2 regions of the Orenia sp. genome follow, and region 1 is predicted to be linked to the other one. Evidence: a T-box and tRNA genes for the amino acid it is inferred to sense, from the RefSeq annotation. Region 1 holds a T-box; the other holds one or more tRNA genes.
The links. A T-box is a leader RNA that pairs with one kind of tRNA and senses whether it is charged. The one in region 1 lies ahead of metG (methionine--tRNA ligase), so its partner is inferred to be a tRNA-Met.
Positions count from the first base shown of each region.

Region 2: it encodes a tRNA-Met, which carries the amino acid that the T-box ahead of metG (methionine--tRNA ligase) is inferred to sense. The anticodon was not compared.

Region 1 covers NZ_JBSQYM010000130.1:3,439-6,831, reverse strand. Annotated here, with positions in the region: gene metG (methionine--tRNA ligase) at 1-1,585, opposite strand, end outside; T-box leader at 1,724-1,949, opposite strand; gene ACTCDL_RS12025 (methyl-accepting chemotaxis protein) at 2,120-3,352, opposite strand.
Region 2 covers NZ_JBSQYM010000152.1:5,644-9,036, reverse strand. Annotated here, with positions in the region: gene spoIIE (stage II sporulation protein E) at 1-1,493, opposite strand, end outside; tRNA gene ACTCDL_RS12940 (tRNA-Met) at 1,769-1,845, opposite strand; tRNA gene ACTCDL_RS12935 (tRNA-Met) at 1,878-1,953, opposite strand; tRNA gene ACTCDL_RS12930 (tRNA-Leu) at 2,045-2,133, opposite strand; gene ACTCDL_RS12925 (Ppx/GppA phosphatase family protein) at 2,306-3,187, opposite strand; gene ACTCDL_RS12920 (DUF501 domain-containing protein) at 3,190-3,393, opposite strand, start outside.

The DNA.
Region 1 (3,393 bases):
TTTTATCTTGAGCTTTCTTCTCTTCTTCTAATTGCTTATAATATTCCTCTGCATCTATTCTAGGGAAGATTGGATCACCATTCTTCACTTTAGTACCAGCTTTTAGCTTCCCTTGAGCTTTAGCATCTTCCCAGCTCTGTTCTGCTAAGCTCTCTTCAATACCTAATTGCTCCCACATTTTAGCTGGTGCTTCTGGTAAGAAGGCAACTAAGGTAATTGCTACCCTTCTTAAATTATCTAATAAATTATATAATACTGCTGCTAATTCATCACGTTTGTTTTCATCCTTAGCTAATATCCAAGGAGTAGTTTGGTCAATATATTTGTTGCTTCTTCTAACCAAATTCCAAATCTCTTCTAAAGCAACACTAAATTGTAATCCTTCTATATTCTCCTCTATAGCTTTAAAACTAGCCTGAGCAACCTCTTCTAAATCAGCATCAAATTCAGTCTCAACTTTTGCTTCTGGAACTACTCCTGCAAAATATTTATCGACCATTGCTACTGTACGATTCAATAGATTTCCTAAATCATTGGCTAAATCAGAGTTGATTCTTTGGATAAAGTTATCGGTAGAATAAGAACCATCAGTTCCAAAAGCAATCTCTCTTAATAGATAGTAGCGAACAGCATCTACCCCAAAGTCATCGATTAGTTTAACTGGGTCGATTACATTCCCTTTAGATTTAGACATCTTTCCACCATCAACAAGTAGGAAACCATGTCCAAAGACCTTCTTAGGTAGTGGAAGGTCAGCTGCCATTAAGATAGTTGGCCAAATAATTGTATGGAACCTTAAGATATCCTTTCCTACAATATGGATATCAGCAGGCCAGAATTTATTGAATTTCTTTTCATCTCTATTCCAATCAATCCCTGTTAAATAACTGGTTAAGGCATCGAACCAGACATAAATTACATGTCCTTCATCAATTGGTACTGGAATTCCCCAGTCAAAGGTAGTTCTAGAGACACATAAATCTTCTAATCCATCCTTAATAAAGTTAATCATCTCATTACGCCGTTTAGCAGGCTGAATAAAATTAGGATTCTCATCTAAAAACTCTAGTAATCGATCTTGATATTTTGACATTTTAAAGAAATAACTCTCTTCTTCCATCCATTCCACTGCTCGATTACAATCGGGACAATTTCCCTCTTCATCTAGCTGTCTTTCAGTCCAATAAGTTTCACAAGGTGTACAATAATACCCCTCATACTTACTCTTATAGATATCACCTTGATCATAAACCTTCTTAAAGATATACTCTACATCTGATCTATGTTCATCACTAGTAGTTCGAACAAACTCTGTATAATCTACCTTTAGCTTATCCCATAACTCTTTAAAGGAAGCTACAATCCCGTCAACATACTCCTTAGGAGACATATCATGCTTAGCAGCAGATTTTTGAATCTTTTGACCATGCTCATCAGAACCAGTAATCAATTCACACTCATACCCTTGCATTTTCTTAAACTTAGTAATCGTATCTGCTGCTGTTGTCGTATAAGTATGACCAATATGTAGCTTATCATTTGGATAATAAATCGGTGTTGTTACATAAAAAGTCTTATCACTCATCTTTATTCCCTCCAATTATTCATAAAATTTACAATTAGCAATTGCCAATACACAATTAAAATATCTATTACATCTTATTTAATTGTCACTTGTACATTCTACATTGTCCATTAAATATAAAAACCCCTCATCCCTAAATTTAGGGACGAGAGGTTAACTGTCGTCGCGGTACCACCCTAATTGTCATACAATTTTCTATATGACCACTCTTTAGCTAGTAACGGTGCAATCCGATATGACCTACTAACCTTCAGCCATATAGCTCCAGGACCATTTTCAATATTCTTGCCATTACTGGTTCTCAACCTCAGCCCAGTTCTCTGTAAATAGCTTGAATATCTACTCTTCCCTTCTTAGCTCCTATCCTATATAAATTATCTGATATTATATTTTAATATTTATTATACTTAATCTATCTAAAAATATACAAGATACTAATAGATTTGTCAAGTGATAGTATCAATAAATTTCTAATCTTCTAAAAAATAAAAGAAGTGCTAATAATATTATTAACACCTCTTTTATCACAGTAATCTAATTCTTATATAAATGTACATCTTCAACTAACTGCTGTAAATCATTTACTAATATATCTAACTCATCTGCTAAAGCTGCTGTCTCTTCAGCATCTGCAGACTGCTCTTCACTAATAGCAGCTACCTCTTGGGCCGAACCAGAAATTTCTTCTGTAAAAGTAGCAACTCCTTCCATAATCTCCATTACACTATCTAAAGTATTATGAAGATTATTTACTCTATTTTTGATATCAGCAAAGGACTGATCAGCTTGATTAATTATCTCAAGCCCAGAATTAGCTTTATCCCTACCTAACCTCATTTCATCAACAGTTGTTTTCGATTTTTTAGTCATATCTTTAAGTAAAGCAACTATATCCTCAGCAGCCTTATTTGATTCTACTGCCAACTCTCTAATCTCTTCAGCCACTACTGAAAAACCTTGACCAGCTTCACCAGCTCTAGCTGCTTCAATAGATGCATTTAAAGCCAATAAGTTTGTTTGTTCTGCTATTCCTGTAATAGCATCTACAAAACGGCTAATATTTTGAGTAAATTCATTCATCTCTTCTACTATTACTGTAGATTTATTGATTCTCTGAGCCAGTTCTGTAATCATATTAACAGCATCACCAATAACCTCAGTACCAGTATTGGCAACATTAGATACAGCCTGAATAGAATATTGACTATTACCTGCAGTACCACTTATTTCCCTAATACTCATCTTCAATCCCTCTACCAAATTAACCTCTTGCTGTGATTTAAAGGCTATATCCTGTATAGACTGAGCTGCTTGCTGGCTCATCATACCTGATTCCTCAGAGGCCCTAGCTAAATCAGAGCTTATATTCTCTACATGATTAGTGGTGCTATTAATCTTTTCTAGCATTTTATCCATACTTATTATCATCTTGTTTAATTCTCTTTGTAAAGAACCTATCTCATCATTACGCTTTACTTTATTCACATCAATGTCCAAATTCCCCTTAGCTACTTGACGGGTTAAATTAGTCATCTTATTAATTGGTTTTATAATTAAACGATTGGTTAATAATAAAATCATCCCCGTTATAACAATACCCTGAATAATAAGTGTAACATAAACTAAAAAGTCTCCATGATAAACATTACTTGAAATGAATAGATTTAATTTATCAGCAATAAATGATCCTATCAGTAAAGATACAATTACAGCAAAAACAAATTTAATTCTTAAACTTATTCTTAAATTCTGTCCCAAACTTTTCAAGTCAAATCCCTCCTCCTTATATTCTTATCTCTTTAATATTA
Region 2 (3,393 bases), on a different contig from region 1:
TCTATCTCATCTTCTGTTCTAATCTCTACTTTAAATTCTTTAGATAATTTATTTATTACTTGAGACATACCAGATAATTGATCTAATAAGATTCTCTCACTACTCTCTAGTCTAGCTCTCCAATAGTTATTAAGCTCATACATCTTCACAAACTCATTAATTGCTGTTGCTAATTTTATCTTTCTTGAACAACTGATGGTCATAATATTTGTCAAATCATCCACTGTTACTTTTCCCCTATTTTCAGCTATTAATAACAGATCAAATAAAGAATTATAAGTCTTATAAAAAGAGTTATTCCAACAAGAATTATACAAATCACATTTAGAACATACTTTATCGGTTAATAAATCTAAAAAAGAACCTATATTCTTTACTTCTTCTCGTTCAGTTACCCCTAACTCAACAAAAGAGCTAGATAACTCTGTGAATATATTTGAAAACTCTTCCATTCTGTGAGAAATAAAAGATTGCAATTTCCTATCCTCTAATCTCAAACCTCTATACTTATCATCAATCAAAAGATTTAACGCTGGTAATAAACTGTTGGGGGTTAATAGCAATAATAAAGCAGAAATTAACACCTCTTTTAACAAAACCATATCAGAAATGGCTTCATTCATAAAGATAAGATAGATAATATTACTTAAAACAAAACCAAGGATTACTCCTAACTTTTTCTGTTTTTTAAAACTACCTGCAATTAAAGCAGACAAAGCATAACTACCTATTAATGGAGTACTATCTAAATGAGAAATACTGTAAAAGAAACCCAATAATACCCCTACTATGGTAGCTAAACCTGTCCCACCAGTTAAAGCTATAATCATAATTAAATAACTACTAGCTACTCGTACCAAATTAATAGAAGCAATCTCTTCAACAGGTAGACCTCCAATAGATAAAGCAATTACTATAATAGTAAAGATCAAAATCATTATATTTTTTTGACTCTTATTCTCTAAATAAATTAAAAAATCTGGTAATATTCTCAGAGATAATAAGGTCATTAAAAATATAATTAGAACTTCAGAAATGACTAAAATTACATTTGAAGTAGACGAACTTAATATTAATTCAGGAATCTGACATAATAAAATACTCAATCCTGCTAATAACGAGTATTTTAACGGCTTACAATCATCTAGATAATTACTAGCTATTACCAATAAAACCATACTAATGATATACTTAATAGCTAAAAATTCTAACTGAAAAGCATATCCTATAGATACACCCACAAATATAAATAACAATCTTGATACTCCCGTTATCTGCTTTTTAACTTGGTATAAAAATAGAGCAAAATAGACAAATCCAAAAGGTGTCAACCCATCTAAAATAGTAGCTCGTCCAAATAAAAAAGCAATTAAAGACAAGGTCACATTCATATAAGGTATACTATTTAAGGTTACAAAAAAAGAACTTTTTTTAGATTCTTTATTTGTAAAATCACTCTTTCTCTGATAAATAGGTAATTCTAAACTTCCCAAAACGACCCCTCCTCTTTATTACATTAATTGTAAATTTTATCCTTATTATACATCTTCCAAAGATAAAATTTTGTCGATAAAGAGAGATAATCGTTCAAAAAATTAAGACAATAAAACTCATCTATTACCATAATTATCCCATAAATAAAGATTTAAATATATTCTTTTAGGTTAATTTGTTACATTATATATTTTGTATAGGTGAATATACTGAAAAAGACACCATCTAAAAGATAGTGTCTTTAATCTATATGTACGTTTATTAAATTCAAATTTGGTAGCGGCGGAGGGATTTGAACCCCCGACTCTACGGGTATGAACCGTATGCTCTAGCCAACTGAGCTACACCGCCATGTATATAGTTATTATAATAAACCTTCATTTTGGTTGCGGGGGCTGGATTCGAACCAACGACCTTCGGGTTATGAGCCCGACGAGCTACCAGCTGCTCCACCCCGCGACAATAAAGTTCAGTTAATAATTAAGAATGGAGAGTTAATAGTTATTAAACACTTTTAATTCTTAATTTTTAACTCTTAACTGTTTTAAAATGGTACCGAGGGTCGGACTCGAACCGACACGGGAGTTAAATCCCACCGGATTTTAAGTCCGGTGCGTCTGCCTATTCCGCCACCTCGGCAAATCACTTGTTTAAGGACAATTTCCTCAAACGACAATAGCTATTATATTATATATAATCCTATTGGTCAAATATATTTACAACCAAATATTAGTTTTAAATCAAATTAACTATTTATTACTAACTATTACTCCTTATATCTATTATATACTTAGTTATTCTGTTTAAAAATTTAATTAAGAGTATCTATCACTACACCTTCTAAAATACTATCATCACTGACCTTAACTTTAGCTTGTCCACTTACCTCCATTATCTCTAAGAGTATGACTATTCCAGCTATAATTATATCTGCCCGTTTAGCATCTAACCCAATTATCTCTTTTCTTTCTACTAAAGATAATGTGCTTAAATTACCTAATATCTTTGTAATGTCTTTTTTAGATAAACTAGCTCCATGAATAACATCATAATCATAACTCTCTAAAGCTTCTCTAATCGATACCAAAGTAGTTACAGTACCTCCAACACCTATTAATTGCTCTATATTCCTATCTTTTAATACCTCAGCAATCATTATCTTAGATTCTCTTTTCATCTCTTCTAAATTCTCACCATAGCTATCTGTCAATCTAACAGCACCAAGATCAATGCTATTAAAATCATTTATCCCCTTCTCTTCACCAAAGATAAATTCTGTACTTCCACCACCAATATCAATGACTAAAATACGTTCTTTTAAATTACTAAGAGCTGATATAACACCTAAATAGGATAGCCTAGCCTCTTCAGTACCTTTAATCACCTTGATATCTATTCCAGTCTCACCTTTAACCCTCTTTAAGAATATATCCTGATTTTTAGCATCCCTAACAGCACTTGTTGCTACTGCTATAACTTTAGCATCATAATCAGCGATTATCTCTTTATACTCTCTTAAAACCTTAATTGTCCTCAAGATAGCTTTCTCGTTTAAATATCCACTCTGATGAATCCCTTCACCTAATCTAGGGGTTCTTAATCGGTTCACTAATTTATTCAATCCATCATTGTCCTGCTCAGCAATCAACAGCCGGACTGAATTAGTTCCAATATCAATTGCACCTACCCTCATCTCTACTCCTCCTCTAGACTTTCTTCCATACAACATTCTTCTGGTTCTATTTCTCCATACTCTTCTTCTAATAACTCAGCTACCATCTCTCCTACTGGATTCTTCCCATCAACTAAATAATGAGCAAAATGTGTATGTAAACACTTAATTCCTTCAAATTCTAAAATACCACCTACTCCAGATTCCTTTAAAACCTTATACTGCCC